DNA from 3 places in the Arthrobacter sp. NQ7 genome. Region 1 is predicted to be linked to each of the others. Evidence: riboswitches for the same ligand, from Rfam matches in the RefSeq annotation. Region 1 holds a riboswitch; each other region holds the start of a gene.

Region 1 (9,508 bases):
ACCGCACGCCGGAGGTGGTCTGTTCCCGAACGCCCAGTGCCCCCGGTGGTAATAACGACGTCGGCCGGCAGGTCGGGTGCGTCCGGCACGTCGGGGAGCACGTCTTCGAGTGCCGCCAGCCACTCGGCGTAGGAGTCGCCGATCCTCTGCCGGCCCCCCGGGATTCCACCCAGCATGGCGACGACGTCCGGCAACTGCGGCCCGAACGTGTCCCGTACCTGGCCGGGGGCGGGCCTGCCCTGTTCCACCACCTCCGATCCGGTCAGCACCAGACGGACCACGGGTTTGCCCTGGACCTGCACTTCGTCGTGGCCGGCCAGCGCCGCCAGTGCCAGGTGTGCCGGGTTGAGCTCCACCCCTGCCTGCACCAGGACATCGCCTTCCAGGGCCTCCTCACCGGCTTTCCTGATGTGCTCGCCGGCGCGGGGTTCTCCGGGACGCGCCTTGCCTCCGGTCAGCAGGACGGGAAGCCCCTCGTCGTCCCGGCCAAGCACGGCGCTTTCCGTGCGCAGGACAGCCTTGCCGCCCGGAGGAATAAGACCGCCGGTGGCGATGGGGCTGGCCTGGTGCGGCGCCAGCCGGACTCCCGGGTCCACCGGGATCCACGGGCCGCTTCCGTTAACCACCCAGCCGTCCATGGCCGAGGACGCATAGTGGGGCATGTCCTGAAGAGCCACGATGTCCCGGTCAAGTTTCCGGCCCAGCGCCAGCCGGAGCGCCACGGGCCCGGGCGGGATGGGAGTGGCGGAGTCGTATGCCACCTGCCGGGCCTCTGCCCAGGTGTGGGCCGCATGGTGATGGCCGGCACCGCCCTGCCCTCCGGCGGAAGGACCTGCGTCGTCCATCCCGGGACCGGAGTGTTGGGCAGATGGACCTGCCCCGCCCACCACGCCGATGTGTCCGGCTGTGTCCAGTGGCGTCCGGGCCGTCAGCGCCTCCCCTTCGCTGCGCGGTGGTGCATGCGGATCACTATGGGGTTCTGCGGTCATTCGCCGGGAGTCCCGGCGGTTTCAGTGCCGTAGTCCTGTGCCAGGGAACGGGCCACGGCCAGCGCTGCGTCCATCGCGGCGGCGTCCATCTCCCTGCCCGGGGCCGCGGCCAGGCCCGCGGCAAAGCCTGCAATGAAGGTGGTGAGCGGCGCGGCCGGCCGGACCACGGAGTGGGCGGCAACGCCGGCAAGGGAGAGCACAGCGTTGACGTCGACCTGGACATTTTCCAGCTTGTACGCCTGGAGCAGGGCCCGGCACCACTCTTCCAGCGTTTCGTCCTGGCTTTTCACGAATTGCCTCCCACGTTAGTGTCGCCCGTGCGCCGGTCCTGGCTTCCGCGCTGGTTTCCGGCGGCCATCCCCAGCGCAGCAGCGTCATCCCAGGTATCCACATCGGAGGTGGACCCGGCGGGGACTGTGACAAGCTGCACGTCCAGATTAGCAAGGAGCGCCCGGACAGAGCCGTTGGCCAGCGCGTTCCGGGCGGCGAGCTCCCGGCAGGCATGTGTTAACTCAGCCGTGTTGTAAAAAGCGGCCAACGGCTGCGGCCTCCCGTCTTCGGCAGCGGCCATGACACTGCGCACGCGGGCGGCTTCCACCGGGGTCGCAGCCAGGGCGTGCCGCAGGGCGGCCACGGCCTGGGCGGACAACGGCATGTCACACGCCAGCACGAGCGTGACCGGCGAACCGCCGCCGTTATTGGCCAGGGTTTCCAATCCGGCGGCGATAGCAGCGGCGGGACCGGAGAACGGCGGCTCTTCCCGGCAGGAAAGGACCGCGGCCGGAGGCGCAGTCCCCGGCACTGGCGCCGCGGTGACCCCGGGGAGGCCGGCGTCACCAACAACGACAGTGCGCCTAGCCCCGGACGCAGCGGCAAGAGCCCATTCCAGGAGAGTCTGGCCGCGGAAGACGAGGGTTTGCTTGGGCACCCCTCCCAGCCGTGAGGACCGGCCGCCGGCCAGGATCAGGGCATCAAATGCCAACGTGTTCGCTTGCATGACCCCAGCCTAGCGACCGGCAGGGCCGGCACCGCCGAATCCGGCGGGAGGACAGGCCGGGCTGGGTCAGGCAGCCCGCTCCGGAAGAAGGAAGGGATCCCACGCTGGCGTCGGCTTCTCGAGTTCCTTGATCTGCCAGATCGTTCCATGCGGCGGCTCCGGCACGAAACGCAGGGTCCAACCCATCTCCGCGGGTGTATGGTCCCCTTTGACGTTGTTGCACCGCAGGCAGGCGGCCACCAGGTTTTCCCACGAATCGGCGCCGCCCCGCGACTTGGGGTGCACGTGGTCGATGGTGTGGGCCGCCTTGCCGCAATAGGCGCACTTATGCCCATCCCGCCGAAGCACCCCCCGCCGGCTGACGGCCGTGGAGTGGTTGTACCGGGGCCTGATGTAGCGGTTGAGGAGGATCACGGACGGGCGGCCCAGCACATCAGTGGGGCCCACGACGGGGTCGTCACCCTCGGCCACCACGCTCGCCTTGCCCGCGAGCACAAGCACCAGCGCCCGGCGGAAAGTCACAACCGCCAGCGGTTCATATCCAGCATTCAGAACGAGAGTGCGCATGCACTTACCTCTTCACGGCCGCACCCGTCAGGGGCACGAGGGCCGGCTGCCCTCGGCATGTCCGGGCTATGGATCGACATGACAAGAGTAAACAAAGAAGTGCAATATCAGGTAATCGCCGCCCCTGGACGGCAAAACCAGCGGCTACCCTCGACGGCGGCCACGCAAGCCCCGTTGATTAAACGGAAAGGACCCCGGCCGGGCGTGGCGGGGTCCTTTCCGGCTTACCGGCCGGCGGCACACACTGTGCGCCGGCCCACGGCAGCTTAGTTGACGCGGATGAAAACGGGGCCGGAACCGACGTTGGCGCTGAAGACCACAGTCTGGTTTCCGTTGTAGCCGCCGTGGACCGCCATGCCGTTGCCGGCGTAAACAGCGATGTGCGCCATGCCAGCGCCGCCGTCGGCGTAGTAGATAAGGTCACCGGGCTGCGCTTCGGCTGCACTGACCGTGCGGCCCAAAGAGAGGTAGCCGGCGGGCCAGTCGTGGAAGTGGATTCCTACGGCTGCCAGGGAGTTGGTGACCAGCATGGTGCAGTCCTGCATGACGCCAAGCTGGGCGTAAGCGGCGGAAAGGATCGCAGCACCCTTGCCACTGGCCGATGCCTGCGCGGCGGGGGCGGCGGGAGCGGCGGCGGTGGCAACCTTCGCCGTGACCTTGGGAGCAGCAACGGGCTGGGCCGCGGGAGCTGCTTCCTGGACGTCGACCTGGGGCTCAGGCTCGGCCACGGGAGCCGGCGTGGTGGTCACGGCAGGCTTTTCGTAGCTGATGGCAATGGTGGACGCCGCGGAGATCGGGGCGTCGACGGCGGATTCAACTTCCAGTGCGGAGGCCGGAGCGGAGTCCCGCTTGACGTTGGCGTCGGCAGCGTTGGCTGCGATGCCGCTGGTCAGGACCAGACCGGAGGCAGCGGCGATAACTGCGGCCTGGCGGCCCATGCCGCCGGCGTTGTCGCTGACCGCTTTGGCAATGACAGCGATCGAGTTGGTTTTGGTGACCTCGGCACGGTGGCGCGCGGTAGCACATGTCGTCATCAGTTCTCTCTTTCGTGTTTCCCCTGGTCCGCTTGTAGGCAGGCAGGGAAGGTTGGACGCGCCGGCATCTTGGGGGTACGCCGGCGCGTCCCGAACGGGGATGTGATCTAGCGAAAAAGCTGTGGGCAAAGAAATAGCCCTTGGAGCATGGAGCCCAAGAACTAGTTGCCGTAGTGGTAGTACGAGGATGAACCGGTGGCTGCCGGGGAGTGGAGCAGCGTGCCCTGCGACGGGTTCAGTGCGCTGATCATCATGCCGTTACCGACATAGATGCCGACGTGTGCGCCGCCGTTCTGGACGACCAGGTCACCCGGCTGGGGGGTGGAGGTGGGAGTCATGATGCTCCACGCGTTGGTGCGCGGGATGCTGATGCCGGCCTGCGCGTAAACCCACTGAACGAACCCGGAGCAGTCCCAGCCGGTAACGGGGCTGGTGCCGCCCCAGACGTAGGAGTGGCCGATGCCGGTGTAGGCGATGGCTGCAATTCCCGACGTTGCCGCGGAAGACACGGCGGAAACAGTCTCGGCAGTCTTGGCGGCCGACGCGTCCTGGGTTGCTGCGGCGCGGTCAGCCGAAGCGGTGGACTGTGTGCGGACCGTTTCCACCTTGGGTGCAGCGGTGGTCTTGACGACGGGACGCTCGAAGGAGACCGTCGCCGTGGGTGCGGCGGTGACAGCGAGGGCGGTCTGGGCGGAGCCGGACTCGGTGGATGCAGAAACACCGGCAGTGGTGTCGGCAGCCGTCGCCGGCAGGCCCATGCTCAGGATGAGGCCCGATGCCGCTGCCACAACGGCAGCCTGGCGGCCCACGGTCCCGGCATTGGCACTAACGGCCTTGGACATGGCATCCAGGGGGTTGGTGCGAACCGTTTGCGCACGGTGGCGCGCAGAATGATGGCGTGAAGACACGAAGGTAGCCTCTCCCAATGCCTGCGAGGTGAGCTGTCGGATTCGGATGGGAGTCACCCGGCCACTTTGCTTTCCTGGAAAGCTCGTGACTTAACCCCAAGGCCTCCATGGAATGAAGGCCAAAATTGGTTCCCCCGCCCCTGCCAGACGATGAAATGCGAACGGACCTTGAGCGGTGGCAGAGTTAGGCAATCCACTCAAGAGCGTCAACTTCGGAAAAGTTGACGCGAGTTAGACGGTACAGCAGTTTTGCTTCAATGTCACATTCAGGTCACGGCGGGTCACGGTGATCTGAGACTGCGCACTCATTTGGGCTACAGCCAACCCATCGGGTCGACCACTTCGCCGTTGACCTGCACCTCGAAGTGGAGGTGGCATCCGGTGGAGGCGCCGGTGGTGCCGCTGAGGGCGACGACGTCCCCGCGCGAGACCGTCTGGCCCACCTTGACGTTGAAGGATGAGAGGTGGTTGTAGGTGGTCTCCAGGCCGTTGCCGTGATCGATGACCACCCGGTTCCCGCCGCCGAACTGGTGCCAGCCGGCGAAGGTCACGGTCCCCGTTGCCGCTGCCAGGACAGACGTTCCGCACTGCGCCACGAAGTCCTGCCCACGGTGGAAGTCGCCGGAACCGCCTGTGATCGGGCTCACCCGGTAGCCGAAGGGGGAAGCGGTGGTGAGGGTGGCCAGGGGCGCTGCCAGGGTGCCGGCAGAAGCCGCCCGCGTCACCGATCCGGCCGACTGGGCGCTCAGGAGCTGCTTCAACTTGCCGTCGGGGTCCGCCTGGGTGACCACGGCGGAACGGCTGAAGTCGATCTGCGCGCCAACATCCGCAGAAATCCTGGGCTGAGGGCTGACAGCGGAGGCAGCTACGGGAGTATTGCCGGCAGCATCAGTAGCCATGACGGGGCCGGTGGCAGGCACGGTCACCGTCAGCACCAGGCCGGTGGCGGCAAGGGCGATGCCGGCCTTCTGGCCGATGCCGCTGGCCGCGGCGAAATCCGTCATCTGCCGGAAGGGACCCCGGCGGCGGCGCGCGTCGCGGTGCAGGTCGCGGGGGCGCTCCACTGCGGCAACCTCGGCACTCCGCACCGCAGGAGGGCCGTCCGCGCGGCGGCGGCCCCGGGAGGTCTGCATGGTCAAGAAGGGTTCCTCTCTGGAAAAGCCTGCGGAGTTAGCTGTCGGATTCGGGTCAGAGAGTTCAAAGACCCGGCCCGTCATGGGCAAGCTTCTGCACAGGGGTATTCCCGGAAGAATCCTTCACTGGAGAGGCTTGCTGCTGACGGACTTCACCCCAAGGCAGTCCCCCGCTGCCGCTTGTGGTTCCCCCGCCTCTGCCAGTAACGACTCGTGCACCTGTCCCGCTGGCAGAGCTCGGCTCCGGGACAGGTAACGCTTAAGTATCAACGATCGCTTCCACTATAGGGGCTTAAGACCCTAGGTAACAATTCCGTTATCTTTGGTGGGAAGCGCGGTTTAAGGTATGCGGCCGGCTTCAGGAGGGGGCGACGGCAACGAAGACGTGCGCGGCCACTTCGGGCGGCAGTTCGAGCGCGCCTTCGATTCCCGGGACCCGCACGGAGATGTAATCACCCACGCGTTCCAGTGCCACGGCGGCACCGGGCCGGATGCCGCCTTCGTCGAGTTGGGCCAGCAGTTCCGGTTCAACCTGGATGGGCTCCGCCAGCCGGACAACGGTGACGCCCGAGGCCGGTCCATAGGCCTTCATGGCTTCCACCAGGCTGATGGCGCCGTCCGCGAAGCCGGGGCCGGGCTGTCCGCCCAGGTCGGCCAGGCCGGGAATGGGATTGCCATATGGCGACTCGGTGGGATGGTCCAGCAGCTCGTAGATGCGCCGCTCCACCCGCTCGCTCATCACGTGCTCCCAGCGGCAGGCTTCGTCGTGGACGTAGGCCCAGTCCAGCCCTATCACGTCGGCGAGAAGGCGTTCGGCCAGCCGGTGCTTGCGCATCACCTCGGTGGCGCGCTTGCGGCCGGTGTCCGTGAGTTCCAGGTGCCTGTCGCCCGAGACGACAACCAGGCCGTCGCGTTCCATCCGGCCGATGGTTTGGGAAACTGTGGGTCCGGAGTGGCGCAGACGCTCGGCGATACGGGCCCGCAGGGCGACGATGTTTTCTTCCTCAAGCTCCAGGATGGTCCTGAGGTACATCTCCGTAGTGTCGATCAGATCCGTCATCCAGCTCAGCTCCTCGAGCGCAGTACCTTGCGTTGTCCCACCGTATCGCCTGTTCCCGCGAGGTAGTCCGGGGCCAAGCTTAGCCTATTTTGACTTTGTCCGAATAGCCGCGCTGGTCTCCGCCTGTCTCAATGTCTGGACTTTGACGCCGCCAACTCCCGCCTGCACAGCAGTTCAGGCAGAATGGGGACGGCCTGTATTGCAGCCCAACGCCGGCTGCCGGCCACCACGACCCGTCCGTCCGGACCAAAGCTATCGTCCCCGCCGAATTGGAGCCCCTGTGAGCGACACCAGCATCACGATCCCTGCCGACCTCCTGCCCAAGGACGGGCGGTTCGGGGCCGGCCCGTCAAAGGTCCGGCAGGAGCAGATCGACGCCCTGGCAGCAGCTTCCAGGACCATCCTGGGCACGTCCCACCGGCAGGCCCCGGTCAAGAACCTGGTGGGATCAGTCCGGGAAGGGCTCAGCCAGTTCTTCCGTGCTCCCGAAGGCTATGAGGTGGTCCTGGGCGTGGGAGGCTCCACCGCGTTCTGGGACATCGCGAGCTTCGGTCTGGTGGAGAAGAAAGCCCAGCATTTGTCCTTCGGCGAGTTCGGATCCAAGTTTGCCGCCGCCACCAACAAGGCGCCGTTCCTGGAAGCTTCCTCGATCGTCAAGTCGGAGCCGGGCACCCGGCCGGAAGCACAGGCCGAGGCAGGCGTAGACGTCTACGCCTGGCCGCAGAATGAAACCTCCACCGGTGTGGCCGCTCCGGTCCAGCGCGTTTCCGGGGCGGACGAGGGCTCGCTGGTCCTGGTTGATGCCACGTCGGCAGCCGGCGGCCTGGACGTCGATGTCGCGGAAAGCGATGTCTACTACTTCGCCCCGCAGAAGAACTTCGCCTCCGATGGCGGCCTGTGGCTGGGCCTTTTCTCCCCTGCCGCCATTGAGCGGGCCGCGCGGGTCAAGGAAAGCGGCCGCTGGATTCCGGACTTCCTGGACCTGCAGACGGCCATTGACAACTCCCGCCTGAACCAGACGTACAACACTCCGTCGCTGTCCACGCTGGTGACACTGAACGCCCAGGTGGAGTGGCTGAACTCCAACGGCGGCCTGGATTTTGCGGCCGCGCGGACCGCGGACTCCGCCGGACGCATCTACAGCTGGGCTGACGCCTCCGAGTTCGCCACCCCGTTCGTGGCCAAGCCGGAGGAACGCTCCAACGTCATTGCCACCATCGACTTTGATGAGTCGGTTGACGCCGCAGCTGTGGCCAAAGTCCTGCGCGCCAACGGCATTGTGGACACTGAGCCCTACCGGAAGCTGGGCCGCAACCAGCTGCGGATTGCCACCTTCGTGGCCATCGAGCCCAGCGACGTCTCAGCCCTGCTGTCCAGCATCGATTACGTGGTGGGCGAGCTGCGCAAGTAAGCAGCCCTTAACGTACGACGGCGCCGCCCGGGTTTGTCCCGGACGGCGCCTTTTTCGTTGATTCCGCAGGCCGCGGCCGGTCTTCCGGCAGCAGCACGTTGACGGGCGCGTCAGGCTCCTGGTTGCCCGCCGTCGTCCTGCGGTTCATCGTCGTCGTGCGGCCCATCGCCGGCCTCAAAGGCCGGGGCGGCCTCCTCAGCCGGCTCCCCCTCGACAGCGACCGGTTCCACGGCCACCCCTGCCCCGGGAGCGTCTTCGTCCGGTTCCTGCTGCTGCTCGTCCTCGGGGCGCACGCGTTCGGCCCACGGCACCCACTCGGGGGCCAGGATGGAATCCTCTGACGGCAGCAGGCCAAGCTCGTTGACCGTCACCACTTTGGAGCGCGAGTTGCGGGTCAGCACCGCGTACCACTGCCAGCCGGCGTAACCGGGCAGCCGCGACTCGAACAGGTGCGTGACCAGGCGGTCGCCCTCACTCTTGGCCGCCAGGTGCGCCCCGATGGTGGCGGCGGGTGTAATGCCTTCCACCGCGGCCCGGGCAGTTTCGACCGCCGCGGCCAGGAAAGCGTCGGGCTTGCCCGTACGCCACACGGGCACGCCTGCCTTGCGCTTGGGCGGAGTCTTGGCAGCCTGCTCCTGCACTGGCGTGCCCGGCTGTTCAGATTGGGGGCTCATGGGCGCTTAGACGTCCAGCTCGTCGGCAACCTTGCGCAGCGCGGCAGCAATGGCCTTGCCCTTGTTGCCGTCCGGGTACTTGCCCTTGGACAGGGTGCCGGACAGGTTGTCCAGCACGGTCACCAGGTCCTGCACCAGCGGCGCGAGATCCTTCGCACTGGGACGCTTGGCCTTGGCGATGGACGGGGTCTTGTCCAGCACGCGCAGGCCCAAGGCCTGGGCGCCCTTGCGGCCGTCCGCCACACCGAACTCCACGCGGGTGCCCGCCTTGAGTTCTGTCACGCCCTCAGGCAGTGACGACTTGGGCAGGAAGACTTCCTGGCCGTCTTCGCCCGCGAGGAACCCAAAGCCCTTGTCCTTGTCATACCACTTGACCTTGCCGGTAGGCACGTAATCAACCTTCTTCGTTCTGCTGTCATGAGACACGGCCCGCGGCCACCGCATCCGCAGTGTTGTGCGGGTTCAAGGTATGGCCGGCGCAAACCGTGTTGGTCTGTATCCTTCAAGGTTATCCTGCCGCATGCCCTGTTCCCGCTTCCGCCGGCTTTGTTCCGCCGCAGGCGCAAGGCTTGGGCCGTTCCCGCCATGGCCGCTCACTTTTGCATCCAGCCCCGCTGTAGCGTTACGTCCATGACTTCCTCGCGTTACCGGCGGCCGTTGACGGTCCTTGCCGCAGTTATTGCCGTGCTGTCGCTCGTAGCCGTGGGAGCGGTCATGGCGATGGCCTTTGCCGGC
Region 2 (9,508 bases), on a different contig from region 1:
TCAAGGGCTGCAGCGGCAGCCTGCAGCTGGGGGTCGGGGTCTTCCCGCCACCTCGCCAGGACAACGGCAGCCCGTTGCCGCTCCCGCTCCCCCAAACCGGCCAGCATCGGTGCCAGCACATCGGCGAGCAGCGGCGCTGCCAGGTCCCGCGACTGGGCGGACCGCAGGAACCCCTCCAGCCGGGTCAGGTCCGAGTGCCGGAGCAGCCCAACCCGCGACTGCAGCAGCACCACGGCGGCCAGGCGGCGTTCGAAAACCGGCCGGACGCCCGGCCGCGGCTGGCCCCACAGGGCGGAGGCCAGCATGACGGTGGCGTCATGGTCAAGGTCCTTGAACTTCCGCAGGGCATCGCGGACCGTGCCGCGGACTGCGCCGACCGAGGAGCCATAGGAGGCAAGAAGCCCGCCCACCCGGTGCGCCACCTCGTCCGCGCGGTACCAGGCACCTTCGTTCTGGAGGGTCCGGTCGATGAATTCCGCCGCGGCGGACACTGTCTCCGCAGCGCCCGTCATTGTCCGCGCCCCGTGGCGGCGTGCAGGATACAGAACGGCGTCCAGGGCCGCGCTTCCAGCCGGCCCTCGGCGATGGGTTCCCCGCACACTGCACAGAGGCCGTAGGTGCCTCCGGCGAGCCGGGCCAGGGCAGCTTCGACCTCATCAAGTCCGGCCGAGCTTTGCTTCAGGAGCGCCGAGGCCTGCGAGAGTTCGAAGGCGATGGTGGAGCCTTCGGGGTCATGCTCATCGTCGACGTTGGAGTCGCGGCGTGCCAAGTTTGCCGACTCAATGTCGGCGCGCAGCGCGGGCAGCAGTGCCAGGCGCCGTGCCCGCTCATCTTCGAGCAGCGCGCGGAACCGTTCGAAATCTGGCATGGGGAAAGCCTAGCGCGTCAGTCAGTACCAGTTCAGGGACACGGAGTGGTTCCAGGCGGCACACGGGGAGCCGTAGCGGTCCCGGATGTAGCCGAGGCCCCACTCGATCTGGGTGCGGTAGCTGGTCAGCCAATCGCCGCCGGCGCTGGCATACTTTCCCGGCGGCAGGGCCTGGGGTATCCCGTAGGCGCCTGAATAGGGGTTGGTGGCGGTGGTCAGCCACCCCGATTCCTTGGTCCAGAGCTGGGCAAGGCACAGGAACTGGTCCTGGCCCCAGCCGAAGGCGGCGAGGCGTCCGGAAGCGTAGCTTTTCGCCGCGGCCGGGTCATTCACGGACCCGCCGGGAACGGAAGGCACGACGACGGCGGGCGGGGATGGCGGGGCGGGTGCCACGGGAGCGGTGCCGGGAGCAGGCGGCCCAGGGTCGCCGGCGGGAACGCCGGGCTGCACGGGATTTGGCTGGACAGGGTTTGGCTGGACGGGTTTTGGCTGAAGTGGGTTCGGTTGCGTGGGGCTTTCCTGCCCTGGAGTACCGGACAGGGCCGGGGTCCCGGCGGGTGCGGGCTGCCGGGCAGCGGCGGCCGCTTGCCGGCGGGCCTGTTCCTCTGCCGCAGCACGCTTGGCCTCCTGGGCCTTTTCGTAGGCAGCCAGGGCCGCCCGGCCCTGCCGGTACTCCCCCTCAAGGGCCGCCGTCGTTCCCTTCAGGGCTGCGAGCTGCGCCGTCAGCTCCGTGCTGTGCTGCTGCTCCCGGGCCAGCTGCCGGTCGAGCGCGTCACGCGCCGAGCGGGCAGTATCCAGTGCTGCCTTGGCCTCCGCCGACAACCGCTCCCGCTCGTTCCTGGCAGCCCTTTCCTGCTCGGTGAGTGCGGCGGCGACCTGGCCCGTGGCCCCGGCCTTTTCAACCAGTGCGGCGGTCTTGTCCCCGACGAGCTTGACCAGGTTCAGCCCCTGCACGCTGTTGGTGCCGAGGGCGTCCAGTGCCACGAAGAAACCCGCGTTGGTGCCGCCGGTTTTGTAGGACTGCGCGGCAAGGGCGCCCAGGTCTTTCCGGTGCCTGGCCAGTTCATCGTTGGCCCTTGCCGCCTGCGCGGACAGGGTGTCCAGCCGCTGTGTCGCGGAGTCGAGTCCGGCCTGCGCCACGGCGTAATCGGCCGCCGACCGGACGGCAGCGTCCCCGGCGGCCTCCGATTGCTCCTGCAATCCGTCCAGGAGGCCGGTAATGGCGTTGATTTCGGCTGCTTTCGCGGCCTCCGATGACTGCGCGGCGTGCACGTCAGCCCAGGAGGGGTAGCCGGCAGTCGGGTCCTGATCGTCCGCCGTAGCCGCGTGAAGGGGGGAGCCGGCCACGGCCAAGGCCAACAGGACCGCGGTCAGCGGGAGCCGGGGGCGGATCACGAACAGGGGCATAGTCCCGAAGCCTACCCTCCGCTATGGCCCGCAGGCATGGATCCGTGTCGTGATTGTTACCCGGCCCTTCGCGGCGTCCACCAAGGTCACCACGGGAAAGTCGGGCCAAGTCCATTCGCTGGCGAATCTGAGAGAATCGCCTCGCATGTTATCCAAATGTGACAATTGCGGGGAGCTCGGGTTATGGTCGTTTGGTGTCCCTCTCAGTCGGGACATTCCCATCAGTATGCCGAGCCCTGCCGCTGATCATGGGATACAACCGCTCCAGCTGGCAGGGACGGGGGAACCAAGTTTCCACGGCCACATGTGGCCTAGGGGTTAAGTCGATAGCGCCTCCGTATGTCGCGGGGTGCTTCCGGCCGGGTATCTCCAGCCCGAACCCGACAGCTCACCCCGCAGGCATGGGAGAGGCGATCAACCGTGTCAAAAATTTCAACTTCTGCCCGTCACCGCGCGACTCCGGCCCGCTCCATTGTGCTCGAGGGCCTCGCCGTTACAGCCAAGTCCCAGGCCCGCACACTGGGCCGCCCTGCGCTCGCCGTAGCCGCGGCATCCGGCATTGCGTTCGGTGTGGGCGCCCCGGCCCACGCGGGTGTGACCGGAGCGGACACCACTGAGAACAGCAGCGTCCAGGCCTACTCGGCGCCTGCCGCGCCCGCCGTGGCCCCCGCGGCGGCCACGGGGAACGTGCACACCGTCGTTTCCGGTGACACCCTCGGCGCCATCGCCTCGGCCTACGGCGTCGGCCTGAACGACCTCCTGGCCGCCAACGGCCTGGGTCTGTCCTCGATCATCTACCCGGGCGACCAGATCCAGATCCCTGGCGCGGGCTACACGGCGGCTCCGGCACCGGCTCCGGCACCGGCGCCCGTCCAGACTGCGGCGGCCAGCGCACCGACGAACACCGGCATGAACATGTCCTACGCTTCAGCCACCCCGGCCGCGGCCACCACGGGCACCGGAACAGGCGCGGCCATCCTGGCATCCGCCTACAGCCAGGTCGGTGTGAACCAGGACTGCACCGCGATGGTCGAGAATGCACTGCGCTCCGTTGGCAAGAGCGTCGGCGACCTGGCCCCGACCCAGTTCTTCCAGTATGGAACGGTGGTTGGTGCTCCGGCCCCCGGTGACCTCATCATCACCTCCGGCCACGTGGGCGTCTACGCCGGCGACGGCCAGGTTGTGAGCGGCGGCGTTAACGGATACACCACCCAGGTCCACTCCATCAGCTGGCTCAGCGGCTACTCCGTGGTCCGCGTAGCCTAGGTTCCCACAGCTTCGCCCGGCGAAGCGGTGTCATACAGAAGGGCGGCAGCCGGTATACCGGCTGCCGCCCTTCCGCGTCCCGCCGGCGCGGCGAGCCTGCGGCCGGCGCCTTTGACAGGTCACGTACCGCAGAAGGTCATGTAGTTGCCGAAGTCTTCGGGGGCACCTTCCGCATACCTTTCCAGGCCGGTCCGCTCAGTAAAGGGGTCGGTGACGGCCTCCAACAGCCGCTGCAAGGGAGCAATGTCTCCCGCGGTCCCGGCGGACAGCGCCTCCTCCACGAGGTGGTTACGGGGGATGTAGGCCGGGTTCACGCTGTCCATCAGTTCCGCGTCGGGGTCCAGCGCCTGCCACCGTCGGATCCAGCTATCGAAGGCTGCAAGGTCAAGGACCATGCCACGAACCGGGCGCAGGTTGCCCCGGGCAGCCTTGCCGAGGTTCCGGAAGAACCGGGTGTAGTCCACCGGGCCGTCCTTCACGAGGGCGACAACGTCGTCCACCAGCGCTGAGGCGTCTGCGGCCTCTTCCCCGCCGGCCGCGGCCAGGCCCAGCTTTGCGTTCATCCCGCTGGACCACGCCGCGCTGTACTGGCGCCGGAAGCCGCCCAGCACGTCCACCGCGGGGGCCACAGCCTTCTCCTGGTCCTCGTCGATAAGCGGCAGCATTGCCTCGGCGAGCCGGGCGAGGTTCCATTCGGCAAGGACGGGCTGGTTGGCGTAGGCGTAGCGGCCGCTGACGTCGATCGAGCTGTAGACGGCGGCCGGGTTGAAGGCGTCCAGGAACGCACATGGGCCGTAATCGATCGTCTCTCCCGAGATGGTCATGTTGTCCGTGTTCATGACTCCGTGCACGAACCCGACGAGCATCCACCGCGCCACCAGTTCGGCCTGGGCGGAAACCACCGAGGCGTACAGCGCGAGATAGGGATTGTCCGCGTCGGCGGCGTGTGGATAGTGCCGGCTGATGGCGTGGTCCGCAAGGCGCTTGAGGAGGCCGGGGTTTTCGGTGGCCCTGGCGTATTGGAAGCTGCCCACCCGCAGATGGCTGCTTGCCACCCTGGCCAGGACGGCGCCGGGCAGCATGCCGTCGCGCCGGACCTGTCGTCCGGTGGCCACCACGGCGAGCGAGCGGGTGGTGGGAATGCCCAAAGCGTGCATGGCTTCACTGACAACGTATTCACGGAGCATTGGTCCGACGACGGCGCGGCCGTCTCCGGCCCGGGCGAACGGCGTGCGGCCGGACCCTTTGAGGTGCAGGTCCACCAGGCGGCCGTTGGTGTCCGTGAGCTCACCGACCAGCAGGGCGCGACCGTCACCGAGGAGCGGTGAATAGCTGCCGAACTGGTGACCGGCATAGGCCTGGGCCACGGGAGTGGCGCCGGCGGGAACATGGTTCCCTGCCAGCATCCGTATTCCTTCGGGGCTGCGGAGGTACGCGGGATCAAGCCCCAGGTCCTGGGCCAGCCTGGTGTTGAGGACCAGGAGTTCGGGATTGGGTGCGTCCTCGGCCTGCCAGGGAACGGCCAACTCCGCCAGTTCACGGGCGAAGCGGCCGTCGAAAATGACCGTGGATTCAGCTGCTGCCGTCATGATTAAACCCTATCGCCGTTGATTGGCCTGCTGCGTGCCGGGGTTGCCGCCGCGGGGGAACGGCAATGCGGTCCAGGTCGCCGGCGGCGATGACGTTGCTGGCGGGGGCCCGCTCCCGCGCCTGCTGCGCGAGGAGCGAAACGTCGTCGCCGTACCGGGACGAGAAATGGGTGAGGACCAGTGTCCGCGCCCTCCCGGACGATGCCAGGTCCCCTGCCTGCCCGGCGGTGAGGTGCAGGTATTGGGCCGCCAGCCCGCCGTCGTCGTCACTGAACGTTGACTCGGTGACCAGCAGGTCGGCGCCGTCGGCCAGTTCCTCCGCGCCCGGGCACGGTGCCGTGTCCATGATGAAGGCAAAGCGCTGGCCCGGACGCGGAATGCTGACCTCCTCCAGCGTCACTGGGCCGAGGCGGCCGGTGCGTTGCAGGCGGCCGGCGTCCGGTCCGTGGATCCCGGCGGCCCGGAGCCGCTCGGGCAGGATGGTGCGGCCGTCCGGCTCGGCCAGGACGTAGCCGTACGTCTCGATGCGGTGCTTCAGCGAACGCACGGCCAGGCCGTCGGCCACATGGCCCGCGGCGGAGTGCGGGTGCAGCCGAAGGTCGAGGCCGGGGGTGCTGACGGAGATGAGGGCCCTGACGACGTCGGCGCCTGAGGCGGGATAATGGAGGTGGACCGGGTGGGCTACGCCGTCCAGGACCATCCGGGACAGGACTCCGGGCAGGCCGAAGCAATGGTCGCCGTGCACGTGCGTCAGGCAGATCCTGGTGATGCTGCCGGCGGAGACCCCTGCATGGATCATCTGGCGTTGGGTTCCCTCGCCGGGGTCAAACAGGAACCCTTCACCGTCCCAGCGCAGGAAGTAGCCATTATGGTTCCTGGTCCGGGTGGGAACCTGGGATGCGGTTCCCAGCACCACGAGTTCACGCACCGCCGGCAGCTGCCGGTCCGGCCCGCAGGCCTTTGGCGTAGGCGGCCTGGCCAGCATGCTGGAGGCAGTCCCCCAAAATACTGACCAGCCGCACGCCCAGGGTCACGGGCGGATCCCAGTGCGTGTCCACCACCCGGTTCAGGCCGGAGTCGTCGGCACTGTCCAGGAATTCGGCAGTCTGGCGGTGGACGGCCCGGTAGTACTGCAGCAGCAGGTCCCCGGACGCCCGGACGGCGTCCACCTGCCCGCTCGAGTGCCCGTAGCCCGTATCGCCGGCCGCCAGCGGGAGGCCGAAGCTGGAAACGAAAGCCTCCGCGGTCCAGACCTGTTCCAGCCCGGCGGCGGCCGCGACCTGCGCGTCTTCAACGCGGCCAAGGTGCCAGACCAGCCATGCGATGGAGTTGCCGTTGCCGGACGGGCGCCTGTGCAGGTCAGCGTCGTTGAGCCCGTCGAGGATCTGCTCGACCAGGCCCGGAAGCCTGCCGAAGGCCTCCTGCAGCAGTTCTTTCGAGTGCATGGCTCCCCTCCCAGCGCCAGACCGGCCTGATTGCTAGCGTTCCAGGTCGTCGGGTTCGAACTCGCTCAACGGCGAGCCGCCGAAGTTCTCCTCGTCGTCGCTGGCATCCGCTTCGAGGCCGGTTGGTGCCTCGCCAAAGTCCACATCGGCCGCCGCCTCCCCCAGCGTTGGGGAATCCGGCGGCACCTGCTCGTCGCCGGCACGGTAGCGGGCCTGCGCGGTTTCGTCCCGCAGCGTCTGCTCGCTCAGGAAGTCTTCCTCTTCACCGCTTACCCCTTCGTCCTGCAGCAGTGGGTCTTCCCGCCAGCGGTCGGGGTTGTTTTCGGCAGCTCCGGGATAGCTGTCCGGCTCCCCGGAGACAGGGTCCAGTTCCAGGGATGACGCCGCGCCGGGAGTTTCGTCGAGAATCACGTCGTTATCCTCTACGACTTCCAGTTCATCGTCGGGGACATTCTGTTCAGTCATGTTGCTGCCTTTCTCGTTGTCCGGAGGCTCACAATAGTAAGCATACTGAGGAAGCGCCGTGCCTGGGAACCATGCGGTGCGCCAGGAGAAACTACGCTTTGAGGTTCAGTCACGGCAGGAGGACCCATGGAAAGCAATGCAGCGCCGGAGGGGCGGGGGGCGGAACCGTCCCGGCCGCAGTCCCTCCCCGCAAGGATGGCGGCACTTTGGGCGGACGGCCTGGGCCGGGCTAGCATCCGATCGGTCCAGGCACTCTCCGTCCTGGCGCTGGCCTGGGTGGTGGTGCAGGCCGTCACCCGGGTTCCGCTGGTCCTTGTCCCGGTCCTGATTGCTTCGATCCTGGCATCGGCGATGGCCCCGGCGGTCCGTTGGCTCGCCTCACGGGGCTGGCCGCGCGCCCTGGCGGTGCTGGCGTCCTTCCTGCTGATCGTTGCGGTCATGGCAGGTGTGGTGGGAGGCATCACGGCCGTGGTCCGCGACCAGGCGGGGGTCCTGGCGGCACGCGCCGAGGCCGGAATAGGGCAACTGCAGCAATTCATCACCACCGGTCCAGTCGCCCTGACCAGCGACCAGATCGATGCGGCCCGCGGGGAGTTCCAGAAATTCCTTGCCGGGGGCAGCCTGGGCGCCGACGCTTTGACCGGCCTGAGGACCGCCGGGGAGATTGCGGCGGGAACCGTGCTGACGGCGGTCATCCTGTTCTTCTTCCTCAAGGACGGCGGGCAAATCAGGGCATTCCTCATTGGGTTTCTGCCGGCGGGCCAGCAGGGCAAGGCACACCTGGCGGCGGAACGGAGCATCGTGGTACTCGGCGGGTACGTCCGCGGTACCCTCATCATCGCGGCCATCGACGCCGTGATTGTCCTGGCCGGGCTCCTGATCCTGCGGGTTCCGCTGGCCGTCCCGCTGGCAGCGGTGGTGTTCCTGGGCGGCTTCATCCCCATCATCGGAGCGACCGCCGCGGGCAGCCTCGCCGTACTGGTGGCGCTGGTGGAAAACGGACCGGTTACCGCACTGGTTGTCCTGGTAATCCTGGTGGCTGCCAACCAGTTTGAACACCACATCCTGCAGCCGCTTTTCATGGGACGCGTCCTGCGGATCCATGGACTGGTGATCATCCTCGCCCTGGCTGCCGGGGCGACGCTTGCCGGCGTCATCGGCGCCCTGTTGGCGGTGCCCGTGGCCGCCGTCGGCTGGACCATCTACAAGACAATTGCTGACAGGGACGCGCCGGGCCCGGAACCAATCGCGCCGGCGGCACCGGAGGCCCCGCGCTGAACAGCGCTTCCGTGACTTTTGGCCCTACAGTGCCTGCGGCTAGGGGGCCAGTCTGGAGTGGCAGGAAGACCAGTTCACGACGAACAGGAAGTGCGGCCATGCCATCCCGGAAACCCATCGCTGTATGCACCAACGACTCAGCCCAAAGCCAGGCAGCTGTCCTGTGGGCAGCGCGGCGCGCCCACCGCCAGGGCCTGCCGCTGGTGATCGTCCATGTGGTCGATGACCGCTGGGTCGCTGAACCCTATCCATGGTTCGGAACGCTGCAGCAGGCCGGCGAAGAGCTCCTCAAGACTGCCGCCGGGCGCCTCGAAGGGGCGGTGCCCATCACGCCGGCGACGGAACTGCTCACCGGAAGCGTGGGCGGGTCCCTGGCCAAGTACTCGAAGAAGACCTCCATGATGGTGGTCGGCTCAGGCAGCGGCCACATGGGCGGCGCCCTCGCTGACCGGGCACTCCAGGTGGCCACGGGGGCCAAGGTCCCGGTCGCCGTCGTCGGAACCCACGATCCCGAGGGCAGGTCCGGCGTGGTGGTGGGCGTCGACGGCTCAGCAGAAGCCACGCAGGCGGTGGCGTTCGCAGCCGCCGAAGCGGACCGCGACGGGGACGAACTGACGGTTGTCTACGCAGTGAACGCTCCAAATCCGGTCGTCGATGCCGGACTGACACCCGCTGCCCTCGCGGACGCCATCGTGGAGGAGGAACGGGTTGTGCTTTCGGAGACCGTTGCCGGCCTCAAGGAAGACTATCCGGACCTGACGGTGAACCAGCGCCTCGAAACAGATAAGGGAGCTGTGGATGCGCTCGTCGATGCGGCCGCCGGAGCACGCCTCCTGGTTGTTGGCAGCCGCGGCAGGGGTGCCTTCAAGCGCCTGCTGCTTGGTTCAACCGCGCACGGTGTCCTGAAGCATCTCCCCTGCACCACCATCATCACGCGGACCGAAGCAGCCAAAGGCACCATCTAGGCCGCACCGCCCGCCGATCCCGTTGCCCTACTCCGGCGTACCCGTCGCGGAAGGTTAGGCCGTCATGAAAAAACCTGCTGCCATCATCATGCTGATCCTCGGGATCCTGATCGCGCTTCCCGGACTGGCCGCGCTGGCAGGAGGAGCCGTGGCATCGGCCGTGGGCTCGATCCAGGGCGACGGATACCTGACGTCCGGCACGTCGCGCTTCTCCGTCAACTCCTT
Region 3 (9,508 bases), on a different contig from region 1:
CGCCTGGGCCACCTATTCCCTGGACCTCACCGCCTAGCCATGCGCTCCATCCGGCTGCTGGTCCCCGGCAACATCCACCACAGCTCCGGCGGGAATGTCTACAACGCGCGCCTGGTGGCCGGCCTCCAGGCGCATGGCGCCGAGGTTGAGGTCGTCGCCGTTGAGGGACGCTGGCCACAAGCCAGTGCCGGGGAACGACGACGGCTGGGCAGCCTTCTTGGCGCGTGGGAACCGGAGGCGGTTCCCGGGCAGGCAGTGGTCATCGTGGACGGGCTGGTGGCAGTGGGTGCCCCCGATGAACTGGAACTCGCGGCCAAAGCGGGCCAGGACATATGGGTCCTGGTGCATATGCCAGTGCCGGAAAGCTCCGGAACCGCAGCTCTGGCCGACGAAGCCCGCGCACTCCGGGCAGCAACCGGAGTGGTCTGCACCAGTACCTGGGCCGCTTCGAAGCTCACGGACCGCGGACTTCCCCAGGCCGGAGTCGCCCTTCCCGGCGTTGCCTCCGCGCCCCAGGCGAAGGGTTCCGTTCCCCCGCACTTCATTGTTATGGCGGCGCTGCTGCCGAACAAAGACCAGCTGCTCGCCGTCGAGGCCCTGGCCCAGGTGCAGGAGATCCCGTGGACTGCGTCCTTCGTGGGCTCGGACCAGGCGGACCCGGACTACGCGCAGGCGGTCCGTGCCGCCATCGCGGCCCACGGGCTGGAAGAGAGGGTCCAACTCACCGGGGAACTCACCGGCGACCCCCTGGAAGCCGAATGGGCGCGCGCAAACCTCAGCCTCCTCGTCTCCCGGCAGGAGGCCTTCGGCATAGCTGTTACCGAATCCCTGGCCCACGGTGTCCCGGTCCTGGTCCGCGAAGGGACAGGTGCGGTGGAGGCTCTTTCCTTGGCCAGCCTGGTGCCGGCCGACGGCGGACCGCGGCTTCCCGGCGCGGCACTGCCCCTTCCCGAAGGAGGGCCGGAGAGCCCGGGACGGCTCGCCTCCGTCCTCCGCCGCTGGCTTGAGGATCCAGGAATAAGGGAGGCATGGCATGCAGCTGCCCTGGACGCCCGGCCACGGCTGCCGGACTGGAACAGCACCGCGCAGCAGGTCCTGGCCATGCTGGGGGAGCGCGACTGACGGGAGCGCGGGAAACGCCGCCTGTCGGAGCCCAAGAGGCGTCACCGCAACTTAGATCGCGCCGCGGTGCCCCGCGAAGAACTCGCGCAGCAACGCACCGCACTCCTCCCCGCGGACGCCCGGGTACACCTCAACCCAGTGATTGAGCCGCCGTTCGCGGAGGATATCGAACACGGAGCCGGCGGCGCCCGCCTTCTCGTCCCAGGCCCCGAAGACCACCCGCGGGATGCGGGCCAGCACAATCGCGCCGGCACACATGGCGCAGGGTTCCAGGGTGACCACCAACGTGCAGTCGGACAACCGCCAGCCGTCACCGGCGCCGCCCTCCCCCCGGGCCAATGCCTGCAACTGCCGCGCCGCCTCCCGGATGGCCACCACCTCGGCGTGGGCCGTGGGGTCGCCCAGTTCCTCACGCTGGTTGCGGCCGGAACCCAGCACGGCGCCGTCGGGCCCTATCACCACGGCGCCGATCGGCACGTCCTCCGTGGTCAGCGCCCGCCGGGCCTCCACAAGGGCAAGGCCCATCCAGGCGTCGTGTTTCTTTTCCGGCAAGGGCATGGCTCAATGATAGTTTCGGGGGATATTCAGGTTACTTACCGACGCCGGGAGGCACCATGGACACTCTTCGGGACCGCATAAGTATTTGGTTCAAACCGTACGCGGCACTGGTCCTCACGATCCTGGTGGGCGGCGTCATCATTGTGTCGCTGGCGCTGCTCGGTGCGGAGGTCTACGACAATGTGGTGGACTCAGCCGGCCTCGCTAACCTGGACAAGCCCGCGCTGGCCTTCGCCGAAAGCCTGCGGAGCCCAGGCCTCGATGCGTTCGTCACCGGCTTCACCAATATCGGCGGCGGCGTCGGCATGCCCATCCTGGCCAGCATCCTCACCGCCTGGCTGACCTTCCTTAGCCGGAACTGGCGGCCGTTGGTCCTCATCGGCGGGGCAGCAGCGGCCTCGGTCACGGCCACCACGTTCGGCAAGAAGCTGGTGGGCCGCACCCGCCCGGACCACGCTGACGCCGTTCCCCCGTACGAGGACTCGCCGTCCTTCCCCAGCGGCCACACCCTGAATACCACCGTGGTCATCAGCCTGGTGGTGTACCTCATCTGCCTTCAGTTCCACACCATGCGGGTCCGCGTCGCTGCCATCACGGGCGGCACCATCTTCATCATTGCCATGGGATTGAGCCGCGTTTTCCTGGGGCACCACTGGCTGACCGATGTCATGGCAGGGTGGCTGCTGGGCCTTACCTGGGTCGGTGTGGTGATTATGGCCCACCGGCTGTTCCACCTGGTCCGCAGGCGGGAGCATGCCGGCGCCGCGCCGTCGTTCGACCGTCCGATCGTGCGCGATGTGGTCGCCGAGGAAGTGCACGAGCACGGAGGCTCCGGGCCCGGGAAGGGCAGCGCCGGATGATAGTTTTGGGGGATGCGTACTCTCGTTGTTGACCACCCCCTGGTCGCCCACAAGCTCACCGTCCTGCGGGACAAGAACACACCGTCCCCTGTCTTCCGGCAGCTGACGGAAGAGCTGGTGACCCTGCTGGCCTATGAGGCCACCCGGGAAGTCCGCACCGAGCCCGTCACCATCGAAACGCCCGTCAGCACAACCATCGGCACCGCGTTCACCAAACCCACCCCACTGGTTGTCCCGATCCTCCGTGCCGGCCTGGGAATGCTGGAAGGCATGACCAAGCTGGTCCCCACCGCTGAGGTGGGCTTCCTGGGCATGGCCCGGGACGAGGAAACGCTGGACATCATCACCTATGCGGAACGCCTCCCGGAGGACCTCACCGGCCGCCAGGTCTTCGTCCTGGACCCCATGCTGGCTACCGGCGGCACGCTGCGCGAGGCCATCAAGTTCCTGTTCAAGCGCGGCGCGTCGGACGTCACCTGCATCTGCCTGCTCGCGGCGCCGGAGGGCCTGGCCAGACTGGAGGAGGAGCTGTCCGGGGCCAACGTGCACATTGTCCTGGCCTCCATCGACGAGAAGCTCAACGAGAAGTCCTACATCGTCCCGGGCCTGGGCGACGCGGGCGACCGCCTCTACGGCATCGCAGGGTAGGGTCCACCCTTTTTCAGCCGGCCTCCTGCCGCTAGCCTGAGCGGATGGACTGGAAACTCGAACTCGTTTTTGTCCCCGTATCCGACGTCGACCGGGCCAAGGATTTCTACGTCAACAAGGTCGGGTTCAACGCCGACTATGACGAGCGTCCCTCGGACTCCATCCGCTTCGTGCAGTTGACGCCGCCCGGTTCGGCCTGCTCCATCTGCATCGGCGAAGGACTCACGGACGCCCCGCCCGGCACCGGATCCAACCTTCAGATGGTGGTCAGCGACATCAAGGCCGCCCACGACTTCCTGAAGAACAACGGCGTGGACGTCAGCGACATCGACGTGCAGGACTGGGGCCACTTCGTCCATTTCGCCGATCCCGACGGCAACAGGTGGTCTGTCCAGTACATCCCATGGCGCAATGAGGGCCAGGCCAGCCCTTAAAGCAAACCGCGGGCCACATCACGTGATGCGGCCCGCGTCTTGCGCCGGTTCCCCTCTGCGGTGGTGCCGTGCCTAGTACCAGTTGTGAGCCAAGTGGAAGTTCAGGGCACCGCAGGGCGACTGGTAGCTCTTCTTGATGTAGTCCAGGCCCCAGTTGATCTGCGTGCGGTAGTTGGTGAGGTAGTCCGCACCGGCGCTCGCCATCTTCTCCGCGGGAAGGGACTGGACGATCCCGTAGGCGCCGCTGCTGGCGTTGGTGGCGGTGGTGGTCCAGTCCGATTCCTTGGTCCAGAGCGTCTGCAGGCACTGCATCTGGTCCGGGCCCCAGCCAAAGGAGGCCAGCTGGCCGGCGGCGTACGCCTGGGCGCCGGCCGGGTCGTTAATTGCGACGGCGGGAGCCGGCTCGGGTGCCTTGGCGGGTTCGGGTGCCGGGGCGGGTGCGGGGGCTGCCGGCGCCGGTGCGGGGGCGGCCGGGGCGGGTTCCGCTGCCTGCGGCGCGACCGTGATTGCTGCCGGAGCGGGGCTGGCCGCCGGGTTGGAACGGATCTCGCTCTTCTCGATGCTCATTTGGGAGTCGGCCGCTGCCGTGGAAGAGTTGGAGCCGGTGGATGACACTGGGGTCATGCCGCTGGTGGCCTGGCCTGCAGCGCCTACGCCCACCAGCACCGCGCACGATGCTGCGAGGATCCCGGCGCGCTGGCCCAGGGTGGTTTTCTTGGCCTGCTTGGCGGCCCGGTGTTTAGCCTTGGCCTGCAGGCGTGTTTCTGCCGTGTTTTTGGACATGATTGATCGCCTCTCACACCTGCGGAGTTAGCTGTCGGGTTCGGATGAGGGCATCCGGCCATACGGAAAGAACACGTACTGGCTTAACCCCAAGGGCATTCATTGCCCGGGACGGTGGGTCCCCCGCCTCTGCCGTAGCTCAATCGGGATCCGGGGAAGCGGCAGAGCTTGGCGTCAACCCGGGATATGCGGCCCGAACGGGGACCGCACCCAATCGACGGTACAGGAAGGATACGAGAAAGTCACATTTAGGTAACGGAAGTCACGGTGGCAGCGAGTCGAATTGCGCACCGGTTCAGGTTTGGCTCAGTCGCCAAGCAGGTAGACGGTGGTCCCGCCGATGCTCCGTGCGGTGAAGTTTTCCGCTACCCACTGGGCAACCCGGGCGGCGGCGTCTGAGCCTGTGCTGGACCGGGTGGTTCCGCCCGCAATGAAGTAGTGGATCTTCCCCTGCGACACCAGCTCCTGGAACTGCTCAAGGGTGGGGGAGGGGTCGGTCCCGTTGAAGCCGCCGACTGCCATCACAGGCAGTTCCGTTGCCAATTGGTAACCGGCAGCATTGTTGGAGCCCACCACCGCCGCCGCCCAGGTGTACCCCGCTGCACCGTCTTTCAATGCTGCCACCAGGTCTGATGACGGGGTGGGGGCGCCAAGAAGGCCACCCATGGCGCCGCCTGCACCGCCGCCACGGCCGCCGGCCACACCAGCTCCGCCGGGGCCTTGTCCGGCCTGGCCCGCCCCGGACTGGCCGGGTCCTGCCTGCCCGGAGCCGACCTGGTTTTGTCCGGTTCGGCCGCCGAACTGCCGGGTATTGCCGCCCGTGCCGGGCCCACCGGTCCTGTTGGCACGGGAGCCGCCAGGGCCGGCAAATGCTGTCGCCGGCCCGGCGCTGACAATGGCCCCGCTGTGTGCCGTTGCCGCCGTGGAGATGGAGAACGCCAGAGGTCCGGCGAGCGACGCCGCAATGGCGAGCCCCGCCGTCGCCCGCTGCACCGCCGTCGTCCACCGCCCCGCCGCGGTCCGCTGCACCGCTGTCGTCCACTGCACCGCTGCCGTCCACTGCATGGAGCGCAGGCGAAGGAACCTGCCCAGTCCAACTCCTGCCGCGGCCGCCAGGCCTGCTGCCAGGACCAGCCAGCGGAACCAGGGACCATAGGCGGTGGTGGTACCGAGCAGCTGGAACGCCATAACTGCTGCCGCGGCCGTAGCTGAAGCCACTGCCACGGCCGCGGCCGGCTGGTGCCGGTGCTGCCACAGGAGAACCCCGCCCAACCCGGCAAGCCCGGCTATCCCGGGCGCCAGTGCCACCGCGTAGTAAGGGTGGATGATGCCGGACATGAAGCTGAACACCAGGCCGGTCACCAGCACCCACGAGCCCCAGACGATGACGCTGGCGCGCACCATGTCCGTCCGCGGGGCCCGCCGGCCCACCCAGAGAAGGCCCGCGGCCAGGATCAGGGCAGACGGCAGGAGCCATGCGATCTGGCCGCCGAACTCACTGTTGAACATCCGCAGCAGCCCGGGAACACCCCAGCCATTGCCGCCACCCACGCTGCCTGTCTCGTCGCCGGTCAGCCGGCCAAGGCCGTTGTAGCCCAGCGTCAGCTCCAGGATGGAGTTGTCCTGCGATCCGCCGATGTAGGGGCGCATGCCGGCAGGTGTCAGCTCCACCGCAAGGAGCCACCATCCGGCCGAAGCCGCCATTGCGGCGCCGGCGGCAGCCAGCCACAGCAGCCGCCGCCCCATCCTGCCGCGGCCCGCCGCCAGGACCGCCAGGGCAAAGCCGGGAACCACCAGCAGCACCTGCAACTGCTTGGCCAGGAAACCCAAGCCCAGGAACACCCCCGCCAGCAGGATCCACCGCAGCCGGTCCTCCTGGATGGCCCGGAGGACCGCGTAGCCTGCCGCTGTCATGAGCAGCACCAGCAGGGTGTCCGGGTTGTTGAACCGGAACATCAGGGTGGCCACCGGTGTGAGGGCAAGGACGGCGGCGGCCAGCAGCCCGGCCCGGTGCGCGAGCCTCGCGTCACCGGTGGCCGGGGCAGCCGCGCGCCGGACGGCGAGGTAGAGCAGCCACGCCGCGCCGACCCCCATCAACGCATCGGGCACCAGGATGCTCCAGGAATTCAGCCCGAAGAGCCGGACGGACAATCCCGTGATCCACAGCGACGCCGGCGGCTTGTCCACCGTGATGGAGTTGGCCGCATCGGATGAACCGAAGAACCAGGCCGTCCAGTCCTGCGATCCGGCCTGGGCCGCCGCCGAGTAGAACGCATTCGCCCAGCCGGACGCCCCCAGGTTCCAGAGGTACAGCACTGCGGTGCCCGCCAGGACGGCAGCCAGTTCCAGGCGCTGCAGCGCGGCCGGCCAGGCCCGCCGCGCTGCAGGGACGTCCTGTGCTGTGCCCGGAGCGGGGGAAGCTGTTCCGGCTGCCCGGCCGGGACGGGACGGCACAAAGCCGGTAGCGATGCGTCGGTACGTGGTGCTGGTGAATCGGCCGGCCATGGCGTCCTACTTGGTCAGTTGGTACACGGTGGAGCTGCCCACCGTCTGGGCCTGGAAGTTGGCCTGGACCCAGGCAGCCACCTCGGAGTTGCCGCCCCGGCCGCCCATTGCGCCTCCGCCCATTCCGCCGCCTGCGATGAAGTAGCTGATTTCGCCCTTGGAGACCATGTCCTGGAATTCGGCGAGTGTGGGGTAGGGATCGCCGCCGTTCCAGCCGCCCAGGGCGATAACGCTGGTGTTCGAGGCAAGTTCCAGGCTGGCCGCCTGGCTCGCGCCGGAGACGATCGCCGACCATTTGGTGGTGGTGGACGCCAGCAATGCGGTGACGGACGCATCGGCCGCCCCTTCGCCGGGACCGCCTGCGCCGCCAACACCGGGACCCCCAACACCGGAATCCCCAGCATCAGGACCACCAGCACCGGGAAGGCCGTTGGCGGGGTCGAAGCCTTCTGCGCCGGCGGTGGCGTCCGTGCCGGCCTCCCTGCCGTCAGCCCGGTCACCGCGGAGTCCCGCTGCCCGGTTGCCGAAGCCGGCGGTCGACGAACCCGCTGGCCCCGACGTCGGAATGGAACCCGCATGTGCCGTAGCGGCAGTGGCGAGGGTCCACGCGGCGGGTCCCAGCCCACCGGCCAGGAGGGATACGACGACGACGGCGGCCGCGCCTGCGCGCCGGAAGCGTCCCTTCGGGGCCACGGCGTCCAGGCGGAACAGGATTCCGGCGGCGGCAACGGCGCCGAGGACGATGATCGCGGGACGCAGCCAGGGGAGCCACGAGGCGTCGCGGCCCAGCAGGACCGCGGACCAGATGGCCGTGCCGAGGATGGCCACGGCCAGGACCGTGCGGGCAGGCCAGTACCCACGGCCGCGCCAGAGTTCCACGGCGCCGATGCCTACCAGTGCCGCGATGGCCGGGGCCAGCGCCACCGAGTAGTAGGGGTGGACAATGCCGCTCATGAAGCTGAAGACCCCGGCCGTGACCAGGAGCCAGCCGCCCCAGAGGATCAGTGCGGCCCGGTTCGCTGAGGTGCGGACTTCGCGGCGGGTGAACCAGAGGCCGGCCAGCAGCAGGACGAGGGCTGCGGGCAGCAGCCACGATACTTCGCCGCCGAAACTCGTGCCGAACATCCGGAGCAGGCCTGCCGCACCGCCGAAGCCGGCGTTCCCGCCGCCGAAGCCGGGTGCGCCGCCCAAACCGCCTGCGGGTGCGCCGCCCCCGCCCGCTGCCCCGCCGCCGGGCATGCCCTCACCCGAGCCGGTGATGCGCGCCAGCCCGTTGTAGCCGAACGTCAGTTCCAGGAAGCTGTTGGTCGTGGACCCGGCCATGTACGGCCGCTCCGAAGCCGGAGTCAACTGGAAGAGGGCGATGTAGCTGCCGGCCACAACGATGATGCCGCCCAGCGCGCCCAGCAGGTGCAGCAGGCGGCGCCCCAGCGTGGTGGGGGCGGCCCACAGGTAGGCAAGTCCCAGTGCCGGAACCACCAGGAAGCCCTGCAGCATCTTGGTGAGGAATGCCAGGCCGATCACGGCGCCGGCCGCCACGAGCCACTTCCATCCCGCGCGCTCGATGGCCCGGGTGGTGAAGTACGCCGCCAGCACCAGGCAGAGGGTGAGCATCGCATCGGGGTTGTTGAACTTGAACATCAGGGCAGCCACCGGGGTCAGCGCCAGTGCGCCGCCCGCCAGGAGGCCCGCAGCGGGACCGGAGACCCGCTTGACCGCCAGGTAGAGGAAGCCGACGGCGGCAACGCCCATGAGCGCTTCCGGCACCAGCATGCTCAGTGATGAGAATCCGAAGATGCGGCCCGCGAGCGCCGGGATCCAGAGTGCGGCGGGGGGCTTGTCCACGGTGATGGCGTTGCCGGCGTCCAGCGATCCGAAGAGGAACGCGGTCCAGTCCTTGGTGCCGGCCTGGATGGCCGCCGCGTAGAAGGAGTTTCCGTAGCCGGTGGCTGCCAGGTTCCAGAGGTAGAGCACAGCCGTGGCCACCAGGAGCCCGGCCGCGGACGGCCGGACCCAGCGCGGCTGGCTGCCGAAGGCGTACCGGGTCCAGCGTGCCGGTGCCTCCGGCCCTGATGCTGCGGTGGCAGCGGCCGTGCCGGTGGCTGGAGCGGCCGTTTCGCCCCCGGGGGTTGATGCCGGTGAGATGGTGGAGGTCATGATGCTGCCGTTTCTGTGGAGGTCGTGGCGGGAGCGTGGTCAGCGGTGGTGGCGCTGGCTTCGCCGGTGCGGGTGCCGGTGCCGGGGGTTGGGGGACGCGGTGACCGCTCACGGAAGACCCACAGCCGGAACAGCAGGAACCGGACGGCCGTGGCTGCCAGGTTCGCCGCCACGACGGTGAGGACTTCCACCCACCGGTCCGGCGTCGTCGCGCGGTGGACCAGGGCGAGCGCCCCGGAGGTGAGCAGCAGGCCGATGCCGAACACGATCAGCCCCTCGAAATGGTGCCGGACCGGATTGCCGCCCTGGATGCCGAACGTGAAACGCCGGTTGGCGCCGGTGTTGGCCACCGCCGTGATGAGCAGCGCCAGGAAGTTGGCCAGCTGCGGGTCCATGAAGCCGCGGCAGAACACGAAGATGGCCAGGTAGGCCAGGGTGGAG

What was found. Region 1 has a riboswitch for cyclic di-AMP ahead of PUN71_RS08855 (M23 family metallopeptidase). Riboswitches for the same ligand answer to the same signal wherever they lie in the genome.
Region 2: another riboswitch for cyclic di-AMP. It lies ahead of PUN71_RS05440 (C40 family peptidase); the one in region 1 lies ahead of PUN71_RS08855 (M23 family metallopeptidase).
Region 3: another riboswitch for cyclic di-AMP. It lies ahead of PUN71_RS17320 (aggregation-promoting factor C-terminal-like domain-containing protein); the one in region 1 lies ahead of PUN71_RS08855 (M23 family metallopeptidase).

The regions. Positions count from the first base shown of each region.
Region 1 is NZ_JARFXU020000006.1:23,675-33,182, reverse strand. Features, by position in the region: gene PUN71_RS08885 (molybdopterin molybdotransferase MoeA) at 1-989, opposite strand, end outside; gene PUN71_RS08880 (DUF6457 domain-containing protein) at 986-1,279, opposite strand; gene mobA (molybdenum cofactor guanylyltransferase) at 1,276-1,986, opposite strand; gene PUN71_RS08870 (HNH endonuclease) at 2,053-2,553, opposite strand; gene PUN71_RS08865 (NlpC/P60 family protein) at 2,820-3,587, opposite strand; gene PUN71_RS08860 (C40 family peptidase) at 3,749-4,429, opposite strand; cyclic di-AMP (ydaO/yuaA leader) riboswitch at 4,500-4,680, opposite strand; gene PUN71_RS08855 (M23 family metallopeptidase) at 4,810-5,628, opposite strand; cyclic di-AMP (ydaO/yuaA leader) riboswitch at 5,639-5,850, opposite strand; gene PUN71_RS08850 (iron-dependent transcriptional repressor DtxR) at 5,987-6,688, opposite strand; gene serC (phosphoserine transaminase) at 6,969-8,099, shown strand; gene PUN71_RS08840 (DUF3027 domain-containing protein) at 8,210-8,773, opposite strand; gene PUN71_RS08835 (cold-shock protein) at 8,780-9,163, opposite strand; gene PUN71_RS08830 (hypothetical protein) at 9,404-9,508, shown strand, end outside.
Region 2 is NZ_JARFXU020000003.1:136,981-146,488, forward strand. Features, by position in the region: gene PUN71_RS05425 (DNA alkylation repair protein) at 1-512, opposite strand, end outside; gene PUN71_RS05430 (TraR/DksA family transcriptional regulator) at 509-868, opposite strand; gene PUN71_RS05435 (aggregation-promoting factor C-terminal-like domain-containing protein) at 890-2,275, opposite strand; cyclic di-AMP (ydaO/yuaA leader) riboswitch at 2,523-2,692, shown strand; gene PUN71_RS05440 (C40 family peptidase) at 2,696-3,541, shown strand; gene PUN71_RS05445 (protein adenylyltransferase SelO) at 3,661-5,130, opposite strand; gene PUN71_RS05450 (ribonuclease Z) at 5,114-6,058, opposite strand; gene PUN71_RS05455 (mycothiol transferase) at 6,051-6,575, opposite strand; gene PUN71_RS05460 (hypothetical protein) at 6,609-7,040, opposite strand; gene PUN71_RS05465 (AI-2E family transporter) at 7,167-8,318, shown strand; gene PUN71_RS05470 (universal stress protein) at 8,417-9,283, shown strand; gene PUN71_RS05475 (DUF4389 domain-containing protein) at 9,348-9,508, shown strand, end outside.
Region 3 is NZ_JARFXU020000019.1:29,039-38,546, forward strand. Features, by position in the region: gene PUN71_RS17290 (6-pyruvoyl trahydropterin synthase family protein) at 1-37, shown strand, start outside; gene PUN71_RS17295 (glycosyltransferase family 4 protein) at 40-1,122, shown strand; gene PUN71_RS17300 (nucleoside deaminase) at 1,174-1,680, opposite strand; gene PUN71_RS17305 (phosphatase PAP2 family protein) at 1,737-2,540, shown strand; gene upp (uracil phosphoribosyltransferase) at 2,553-3,188, shown strand; gene PUN71_RS17315 (glyoxalase superfamily protein) at 3,233-3,622, shown strand; gene PUN71_RS17320 (aggregation-promoting factor C-terminal-like domain-containing protein) at 3,695-4,405, opposite strand; cyclic di-AMP (ydaO/yuaA leader) riboswitch at 4,411-4,571, opposite strand; gene PUN71_RS17325 (ArnT family glycosyltransferase) at 4,712-6,910, opposite strand; gene PUN71_RS17330 (glycosyltransferase family 39 protein) at 6,917-9,067, opposite strand; gene PUN71_RS17335 (bifunctional glycosyltransferase family 2/GtrA family protein) at 9,064-9,508, opposite strand, start outside.